DNA from 3 places in the Aliiroseovarius sp. xm-d-517 genome. Region 3 is predicted to be linked to each of the others. Evidence: riboswitches for the same ligand, from Rfam matches in the RefSeq annotation. Region 3 holds a riboswitch; each other region holds the start of a gene.
What was found. A riboswitch is a leader RNA that binds a small molecule or an ion and turns the genes downstream of it on or off. The one in region 3 is predicted to bind cobalamin.
Positions count from the first base shown of each region.

Region 1 (3,339 bases), on a different contig from region 3:
TCAATGGGCAGTCCGAAATGGGGGCCGAGCTGGACAGCCTGGCCGATTTCCTGAATTTCGGCGTGGCGCCTGCATTCATTCTTTATTTCTGGGGGCTACAGGATCTGCGTTCGCTGGGATGGCTGGCGGCGCTGACCTTTGCGATCTGCTGCCTGATCCGTCTGGCGCGGTTCAATGTGGGCAACAAATCCGAACAGGGCGGCAGCTCGGCGCATTTCGTGGGGGTGCCCGCGCCTGCGGGTGCGCTTCTGGCCTTGGTGCCGATCTATCTGGACCGGGTGTTTGTGCAGTCGGGCCCTCTGCCGGATGGGATCACGGTGCTGTACCTGATGCTGGTGGCGTTCCTGCTGATCAGCCGCATTCCGACCCCGTCGTTCAAAACCACGCGGGTACATCGGGAGCATGTGAAATACGTGCTGGTCGCTGTGGGCGTGTTCGGGGCGGCCTTTGTAACCTATATCTGGTTGACGCTCCTGCTGTGCAGTGTGGCCTATCTGGTTCTGGTGGCCCTCGGGGCGCTGCGGATGCTGCGCCACTGACAATCGCCGTGTCCAGAGGCTGTGTCCTGAGCCAGATGATTCGCCGCGGATCTGCGCTGTTGCCTTTGGGGTCGCTTTTCTTCACCTTCCGAATTCGTTTGAATTCAGCGGCTTGCGTAAATGCGCGACCGACTGTCGCCGGATTGCGACCTGTGGAAAGCGGCGCTGCGCCTTGACATCCGGGGCCTTGATCTGACATTCAGACCCTGTGATCGGTTCCGCGCGAGCAGAGGCTCCGCGGTAGCAATAGGGAATACGGTGAGGTGTAGCCAACAGGCGCCAATTCCGTGACTGCCCCCGCAACTGTGAGCGGTGAGCGACGCTGAACATGCCACTGGGAAGCCGCCGAAAGGCGCCTCGGGAAGGCCAGCCAAGCTTTGACCCGCGAGTCAGGAGACCTGCCGGACACTGGGCCAGGGAGACCTTGCCCATTTCCAACCGGACGCCGGGGTGAGCGTCTGGCCCGGCGGTCCCAGAATGAAAACCGGACCCACCGTGCCAACTCCCCGTTGTTCATTCCTGCTTGCAGGGCGCGCGAAAGACGTGTCCGCACTGTCGAATGAGGACGATATGAAAACGACCTTTCTGGCCAAAGCACTGGCCATTTCCCTTCCCGCATTGCTGCCGGTCACGGCCTTTGCGCATTTCCAGCTGAACTATACCAAGGATGCGTTGATCGAACGTCCGGGGGACGTGCCGATGGGGCTGATCTTCTGGCACCCGATGGAGAACGGGCACGCCATGGATATGGGCCAGCCGCAGGAATTTTTCATGGTGCATAATGGCGAAAAGACCGACCTGATGGATCGTCTGGAGCCTGCGACCTTCAAAGGGGCCTCGAACGAGGCCGCCGCCTACCGGGCCAGCGTGCCGGTCAAACGCTCGGGCGATTACGTGGTGGTGACGGTGCCCGCCCCCTATTATGAGCAAAGCGAAGACATCTATATCCAGCAGATCGCCAAGGTTGTTCTGAACCGCAACACGCTGCCCACCGACTGGGATCAGCCGGTGGGTCTGCCGACCGAGATCCTGCCGCTCAACAAGCCGTATAACGTGATCACCGGCTCGACCTTCTCGGGGCAGGTCCTGTCCGAAGGGAAGCCCGTTGCCGGCGCCGAGATCGAAATCGAATATATGGCGGCCGAACCGGATCTGGAGCGGTTCGCGACCTCCGGCAGCACCGTTCAGCCAATGGCCGGAGGGTCCATCGTTGCGCTGACCGATGCCAATGGCGTCTTTACCTTCGGCATTCCGAAAGCTGGCTATTGGGGGTTTGCGGCCCTTGGAACCGGGCCCGAGACGGAACATGAAGGCAAGGAGCTGAGCCAGGATGCCGTGTTGTGGATCCGGGCGGAGGATCTGAAATGACACGCGCACTCCGCAGTCAAAAAGGGGAGGGGGCAGGATGCATATCGTAGATGGCGCCCTGTCCAACCCGGTGGTGATTGGCGGGGCGGTCCTGGCCATTGGCGGGCTTGCCATGGGCCTGAAGGATCTCACCCTTGAACGTATCCCCGCGGCGGGTGTGTTATCGGCGAGCTTCTTTGTGGCCTCGCTGATCCATGTGCCGATCGGGCCCAGTTCGGTCCATTTGATCCTGAACGGGCTGGCCGGGCTTGTGCTGGGCTGGGCCGCCTTTCCGGCCCTGTTTGTCGGGCTGTTGCTGCAGGCGGTGTTCTTTGGGTTTGGCGGTCTGACCGTACTGGGGGTGAATGCGGTGAATATCGCGCTGCCTGCGGTGCTGGTCGGGCTGGCGTTTCGGCCGCTTGTGGCGCGGGGCTCGCCGCGTCAGGGCGCGATCTGGGGCGGCATCGGCGGGGGCATGGCCATTGCGGCCACCACCATCGCCGTGGCGATTTCCCTCGCGCTGACCGGGGATGAATTCCTGCCCGCCGCAAAGCTGGTGTTTTTTGCCCATATCCCGGTGATGGTGATCGAGGCGCTGTTGTCCGGGGCCGCCATTTTCCTGGCCCGCCGTGTCAAACCTGAACTGTTCATGGATGTGAAAGGAGGGCTGACATGATCCACATGATCCACATGATCCGGGCCTTCTTTCTGACCGCGCTTCTGGCGCTGCCGGTCCTGCCGGCTTATGCCCATAACGTGATTTCCGCCGTCTTTCCGTCAGGATCGAATATCGAGGGCGAGGTCGGGTTTTCCAACGGCGACATGGCCGCTGATCTGCTGATTGAGGTGTTTGACGAGGCGGGCACCAAGATCGGGGAAACCACAACCGATGCGGACGGGTTCTTTCTGTTCACACCGGCCCAGCCGGTCACCCATGTGTTCCGGGGCGATCTGGGGGCGGGTCATGTGGCCGAGGTGATCATGCCCGGCGCGGAAGTGGCAGAGCTGATGGGGCAAAGCCCGACCGCCCCCAATCCTGCTGCCGCGGCGTCGGTGCTGCAAGGCGCGCCCGGGCAGATGATGGCGTCAACTGCCGGTCTGTCTGATCAGGCACAATCCGAGCTTGCGACCATGCTGCGCACCGAGTTGCGCCCGCTGCGCAAGGAAATCACCGCCCTGAAGAATGAAGCGAATTTCCAGTCCATCCTTGGCGGGATCGGCTATATTTTCGGCCTGTTTGGCGTGGTCTTCTATATCGCCGCACGGCGCAAGATGGGGGACAAGATGGGGGATAGGCAATGACCTATGTTCTGACCGGCGTTGAAAAACCCCTGTCCGGCTTTGGCGCGTTTCGCGCTGCCGTCTCTGCGCTGGACCCGCGGATGCGGATCGTGATGACCCTGGCCTATGCGATTGTTGTGGTCGGGCTGAGCGACCTGCGGGTCCTGACCGG
Region 1 covers NZ_WBXT01000002.1:68,566-71,904, reverse strand. Annotated here, with positions in the region: gene pssA (CDP-diacylglycerol--serine O-phosphatidyltransferase) at 1-539, shown strand, start outside; cobalamin riboswitch at 736-960, shown strand; gene XMD517_RS15460 (DUF4198 domain-containing protein) at 1,110-1,907, shown strand; gene cbiM (cobalt transporter CbiM) at 1,945-2,562, shown strand; gene XMD517_RS15450 (cobalt ABC transporter permease) at 2,559-3,188, shown strand; gene cbiQ (cobalt ECF transporter T component CbiQ) at 3,185-3,339, shown strand, end outside.
Region 1: it holds a riboswitch for cobalamin, as region 3 does, so the genes downstream of both, XMD517_RS15460 (DUF4198 domain-containing protein) here and bluB (5,6-dimethylbenzimidazole synthase) in region 3, are expected to answer to the same signal.

Region 2 (3,339 bases), 2.9 Mb from region 3:
CCGATCTTTGAAGACCCCTCCGCCCGTGCCTTGTCGCGTGTAGGCGTCGTTGATGTGGGGTCCAACTCGGTCCGCATGGTGGTTTTTGACGGTGCGGCCCGTTCGCCCGCCTATTTCTTCAACGAAAAAATCCTCTGCGGCCTCGGCTCCGGGCTTGCCCAGACCGGGCGCCTGAACCCAGAGGGCCGGGCGCGGGCGCTGGCCGCAATCAAACGGTTTCAGCTTCTGGCCAAAGGCATGCACCTGCCCCCGCTGACCGCGGTGGCCACCGCCGCAGTGCGTGAGGCCACGGACGGGCCGGAGTTCCGCGACGAAGTCCTGCGTGAAACGGGGCTCAAACTCTACGTGATTGACGGCGAAGAAGAGGCCCGGCTGTCTGCGCAGGGCGTTTTGCTTGGCTGGCCTGAGGCCAAAGGGCTGATGTGCGATATTGGCGGCAGTTCACTGGAGCTGGCCAGGATCAATGGGGGTCATGTTGGCAAACGCATCACCTCCCCTCTCGGACCGCTGAAACTGGCCGACACCCCCGGCGGAAAGAAAGGGCTGAAGGCCGAGATCGCCCGGGTGGTGGATGAGCTGGCCGCCGAGATGGGCACGGATCACAAACGCCTGTTTCTCGTGGGGGGAAGCTGGCGCGCCATTGCGCGGCTTGACATGGAACGCCGCAACTACCCTTTGACGGTTTTGCACGAATATCGCATGCCGCAGAAATCACTGCAAAAAACCCTGAACTGGATTGAAAAGGTGGATCTGGAAGAGATCCGGCAACGCACCTCCACCTCGGCCACCCGTATGGCGTTGGTTCCGATCGCAGCACTTGTGCTGAAACGCTTGATCCATGTTTTTCGCCCCAAGGAAATCGCCGTCAGCTCCTACGGGATCCGCGAAGGGATGCTTTATGAACAGATGCCAAAGCCCATTCGCAAACGTGATCCCCTGATCGAGGCCTGCCGCTTTGCCGAACAAAAGGACGCGCGCGTTCCTGGCTTTGGCAAAGCCCTCTATGACTTTCTCACCCCGCTTTACAAATCCGCGCGGGCAGACCAGAAACGGGTGATCAAGGCCGCCTGCCTGCTGCATGATGTGAGCTGGCGCGCCCATCCCGACTATCGTCACGAAGTCTGTTTCGACAACGCCACCCGCGCCAATCTCGGGGGGCTCACCCATGAAGAACGGGTGTTTCTCGGCCTGTCCCTGCTGCACCGCTATAAAAACAGCCGCCAGGGATCGCGATTTGAAAACCTGTTTGAAATACTCGGCGAAAAGGACCTGATCCGGGCCGAGGTTCTGGGCAAGGCCATGCGCTTTGGCGCCATGTTCGCGGTGGATGGGCCACAGGACAAGGCAGAGCTGAAATGGTATCCCAAGAAACGCGAGTTGCATTTGCACCTGGCCGCAGAGGCCCGTGATCTTTTCGGCGAGGTTGCCGAGAGCAGGTTTGACGCGCTCTGTGTGGCCCTTGACGCCACCTCAAACGTCAAAACTCTGCGCTGAGCCTTCACTTTTTCTTGCTGAAAATACCTCGGGGTGAGGCCGCCAGGCCGAGGGGCAGCGCCCCTGCCCCCGTTCTTGTCCCTGTTCATGCCCCTCCCCTCCTGCGCTTCTCGCTTGACACCGGCCCCGTCCTGCGTCACCCATTTCTCAGATGGTTCCCGGATCTTTCGACCAGAAAGCCCCGGATGAAAAGGGAATGTGGTGCGGTCGCAAATAGGCCAATTCCACAACTGCCCCCGCAACTGTAAGCGGCGAGCTGTTTTGAAAAACCACTGGGCACGCCCCGGGAAGGATCAGAACCGCCACGACCCGCAAGTCAGGAGACCTGCCATCTGATGAAACTCAACCCGGGCGGGGTGCCCCGGCAGGAGGATCGCAGGCGGCCAGAATGCCCCCTCTTCCCCCCGCCCCATCCCGCATCTTACGCGCGGAGGGCGTCATGTACCGGACACAGATGCAGACGGTGGGACAGACCACAACAACCACACCGACCCGGACGGGGCAGCAGCTTGTTCTCTGCACCCCCTGCCCCCATACCGGCCAGATTTGCACCGCAGGTCATGCCATGATGGTCCAGCTTCAACAGGCCATCACCGCCGCACGCGACAGTATCGAGGACGGGTTTGAAATCTCGGGCCATGCTGAAATGGGGGGCTGTGGCCGAACCTGCCTCGTGGCCTATCATGCCACCCGCAGCGAAACACATGTTTTCGGGGATGTGGAAGAAGGTGAGGACATCTCTGCCCTGCTCGAATACGCGCGCAACAATCACGAGGCATTGAACCGCGGCACGACACCGCTTTCCCCCAGCGGCCTGAAGCGCACCCCTGGTTGCGTCATGGCCATGCGCCGGGGGGCGGCCCTATCCTGACCGTCAGGCCAGGCCTTCGTGCGGGTCCTAAAGATCCGTTCCCCCGTCCGGCGCAGCAGCTTCGGGCGGGACAGGCGGCTGTGGCGATTTACGCCGCAAGATAATGTCACCATTGGGAAGCACTTCCGGCGGGTGATAGGCAGACAGATCCCCCATTTCCGCCATCAGATCCTGCCAGCCGTCCTGCAATTGCCTGGCCCAGTTTTCGGCCATGCCCTCGGCCAGCCCGTCACGCATCGGGGACATTTCCTGCGCCAGCCCGTCCAGCAGCATCTGCAAGCCGCGCGACATCATTTCCGCGCCGTCTTCCAGCTTTGGATCCCCCTCGGAGGACGACGGAGGAGACGGCTGGGGGGATTGGGGTTGGCCCGTTTCAGCCAGCCCCGGGGAGGACAAGGCAACAAGCCCTGCCAGCAAGGTGGGGTTCAGGATCTGTTTCATAGGGAAAATATGGGGCGCAGATATCGGTATTTCCAGTGCGCAAGCGTCAAAGATCAATATCCAGCGTGACCGGAAAGTGATCCGAGGCAGTCAACAGCGCCTCGCGCAGGGCCTCAGCCCGATAACAGAGCGGGTCGTCAAACGGGTGCCAGATGCGCCAGACCGGGTCAAACCCGCGCAGGTCCTCGGAAATCATGATATAGTCGAGAAGCGCCTGCAAATATCGTTTCTGGCTCGCAATATAAAACCGGGCAGAGCTGATGCGGGCTGCCGACGGGCGCGCCAAAAAGCGTGCGGCATGTGGGTCATACAGGCAGGGGCCATCGCCCTCGCCCATTACAATTTCCACCCCTGACCGGCCAAACAGCTTTTCATATTCATCAAGCCCCGGACCATCATTGAAATCCCCCAGCACAATCACCTGTTCCCCCGCTTCAAGAAGCTGGTCCACCCGTTGCCGGATCCAGATACATTGCGCCATCTGCTTGCGGCGGTTTTCAATGCTGATACGGATCGCCTCTTCCGCATTGCGG
Region 2 covers NZ_WBXT01000001.1:22,327-25,665, reverse strand. Annotated here, with positions in the region: gene XMD517_RS00125 (Ppx/GppA family phosphatase) at 1-1,494, shown strand, start outside; cobalamin riboswitch at 1,630-1,842, shown strand; gene XMD517_RS00120 (DUF1636 family protein) at 1,934-2,365, shown strand; gene XMD517_RS00115 (hypothetical protein) at 2,393-2,806, opposite strand; gene XMD517_RS00110 (endonuclease/exonuclease/phosphatase family protein) at 2,853-3,339, opposite strand, start outside.
Region 2: it holds a riboswitch for cobalamin, as region 3 does, so the genes downstream of both, XMD517_RS00120 (DUF1636 family protein) here and bluB (5,6-dimethylbenzimidazole synthase) in region 3, are expected to answer to the same signal.

Region 3 (3,339 bases):
TCTCTTCTATCGTTTCTTTCGTTTCTTTGCTCAACCCGTAGCCGGACTTAATCAATGCAATGAGCTGCTCCTCTGTCTCAATTGACCTATTCTTTATTTCCGGGGCGACGAGGAGCCGGTTGGCCACTTCCATTCCGTTTAGGATAGCTTCCTTCCCCTGCTCTGTTCGCACCGCAATTCCCCAGATCACGGTCTGTAGGCCGAGAATACTTGCGAAATGGCCCGGCCGCACACCAATGAGTTGCTGTCCCGTCATGGACAGTATGGCGTGGGCAAAACCCGCCAGTTGAGTGTTCTCGATCAGGGCCTGCAAGCGGAGTGCTTCACGATCTCGAACACGTTGACTGCGGACGCTATCTGGTTTCAGGAATTGTTCCAACTTTGCAGTGTACACCGCATCCGGCACCACCCGCACACGAGGCAGAAGCCATGCGTTGATCATTGAGTGATAGTTAGCATGCGCTGCGAAAAACCGAGCATCAAGTGCGTCCAACGCAGACTTTTCCATCTCTGGCGCTTTAACCAGCGCGGCAAGACATTCGGCCAACTCCGTCAAGCCTGCACTCTTCAACCCGTTCTGCGCATGAGCCAGCGTCATCGGGTCCATCTTGGAGTTGTGCCGGAACTGAGAATGACCTCCATTGCATACTTGAGAGTAATAGTAGTCGGCATTGTAAACCTGCGGAGCTTCCTTTGCGATCTCATCTGCGGTGTAGGCACCTCGATTGCGGGCGGCGTTTACCCAGCTGACCACTGATCCAACGAGGGCATAGTCCTTTGCATCTTGGGCAACCACAGAGGCAGGAACAAAAATATCGTGTCTGCGGTGGAAGAATTTAGAAAAATAGCGAAACATCTGATTGCTATCCTAAATGAAGTGATGAATTAGAAAATTAAGATGAAATGCTAACGTGCAAGACGTGTTGATGGTAGAAATAAACTGACGCTGCCGCGAAGAAATCGGGGATATTTGGGAACCAATACCCCCTTTGGCATAACACACGCCCGCAATGCGTATTTGATCTGAGGCATGAAGTGGCGCCAAAAGACGCCACTTCAACAGTTTGCGTGCATTCCGGGCAAAGCCAGAGCGTCAGGTTTCTGGTGAGGCGTCACAGGTGGCCTGTGCGAAATCCCCTGAATACCCGCCGTCTTCAAGCCTGTGCTGGGTCTGCCTGATCTGCTCCAGAAGCGCGACCGCGTCGGGATCTTCCGACCCCTGCCCGAAACGCTCGAAATTCACCAGCTCCTCCAGCGGCAGACGCGGACGCCAGCCCGCGGATTGCAGCTCGGGCCGGTCAAAGAAATGTGACACATAGCCAAGGCACAGATAGGCCACGGGGACCACGCGGTCGGGAATATTGAGCACCTCACGCAGGCGGGTGTGGTCCAGAATACTGACCCAGCCAAGCCCCAGCCCTTCGGCGCGCGCTGCCAGCCACAGGTTCTGCACCGCGCAGACGCTGCTATAGACATCCATAACCGGTTCATGGGTGCGCCCGATCACCACAGGCCCGGCGCGGTCCTTGTCGCAGGTGATGCAGATATTGACCGGGCTTTCCAGGATCCCTTCCAGTTTCAACCAGCGATAGGTGTCGCGGTTGGCGCCTTCGAACATCTCTGCCGCTTCCCCATGGGCGGTTTCGAACAAATCATGGACCTTGCGCTTGGTGTCGTCCTCACGGATCACGACAAAATTCCAAGGCTGCATGAACCCCACCGAAGGCGCGTAATGCGCGGCCATCAGCACGCGGGTCAGCACGTCATCCGGGATCGGATCGGGGCGGAACTGTCCGCGCACATCGCGCCGGGTAAAGATGGTCTTGTAAAGCGCCTCGCGCTCTGCCGTGTCAAAACAATTGTCAAAAGATGTTTGTGGGTTGGCCATATCCATATCATTCCCCTTGATGGATGCCCTTGCCCCGTTGTCCACACGGCGCAGTATGATTTTCAGGCCGGTCTTCTGACTCAGGTTCCTCCCGACCGCGTCCTTCCCAGAGCAAGCTCCAGTGGATCGTTGCGGCCAGTCCCCTTTACAGCGTTGGGCACGTGGCAGGGTTGCACTGCCTTCCCGATTCTCCGCTTCAGTCGCCAACCCCTTGCGCGGTCGGCCGCATCAGCAGCACCTGAAAATGATGTGTGCCGGGGCCACCCCGGCGGGTCAGTTGTAGGAAGCCCGCGCTCCGCAGGCAATCCGTTTTTCGACCAGATGTGCCGCGAAAACGCCGTGGCGGCGGATCACTCCTCGACCAGACCACTGACATAAAGCGCAACCGCGTTGATCTCCAGCTCGGTCAGGTTCTTGGCCACCGAATGCATGATCGCGCTGTCATTTGTGCGCGAGCGATCCTCAAACGCCATCAGCTGTTCCACCACGTAATGGCGGTGCTGGCCGGCCAGCCGTGGCAGGGAGGCATCGCCTGCTGCAAATTCCCCGTGGCAATCGGCGCAGGGCGGGATTTTGGTATACTCATTGCCCTCGTGATAGATGTAATAGCCCACCGCCTCCAGCGCCTGTTTCGACGAGCGCACCCGGTGTTTGAGCGGCGGCTGCGCCGAGTAATATTGCGCCAGTGCCGTGATCTGCGCATCTGACAGGTTTTCGGCCATGCCGTTCATGATGTCGCTTTCCCGCGTGCCGTCGCGGAAATTGCGCAGCTGTTTCTCGATATAGTCGCGGTTCTGCGCGGCGAGGCGCGGATACATCCGGCTCGACGCCTCACCCTCTGCACCATGGCAATGCGAACAGACATCATTGCGCAGCTCGGTGATATCCGTGGTGTCCTCGGCCCAGAGTGGCGATGTGGCGAGCGTGAACGCGGTCAAGAGGAAAGGCATCAGACGCATGGTGGCTCCTGTTGGCAGGTTTTGCGCGCAGGCGGCGCGGGGTGATGCAAACATAGCGCCCGGACCGGCCGGGGGCAGGTCGCAAATTGCCACACCAATGCACAGGGCGCGCGGGAAGGGGCACGGGAGGGGTGGCGGCGAAGGTGGCCGCGCGGGTTTCCCTTGCCAAGCCGGGTGCAATCCGATCATGTCCCCCCATGACGCGCAGCAGCCCCACCCCCAACCCGGCGCCAAACCGACCGCCAAACAGGGCCCTGTCCGGCATCCTGTGGATGCTGGCCGCGGGGCTGATGTTTGTGGCGATGAATGCAATGGTGAAACATGTGGGGCAGAGCCTGCCCTCGACCCAGGCTGCGTTTTTGCGCTTTCTGTTTGGGCTGATCTTCGTGGCCCCCGCGCTGGGGCGCATCGCGCAGACGCGGTTTGACCGGCGCAGCTGGACGCTGTTTCTGGCGCGGGCGGTGGTGCATACGATGGCGGTGCTGTGCTGGT
Region 3 covers NZ_WBXT01000001.1:2,923,912-2,927,250, forward strand. Annotated here, with positions in the region: gene XMD517_RS13960 (DUF4375 domain-containing protein) at 1-856, opposite strand, end outside; gene bluB (5,6-dimethylbenzimidazole synthase) at 1,094-1,888, opposite strand; cobalamin riboswitch at 1,936-2,140, opposite strand; gene XMD517_RS13970 (cytochrome c) at 2,239-2,847, opposite strand; gene XMD517_RS13975 (DMT family transporter) at 3,045-3,339, shown strand, end outside.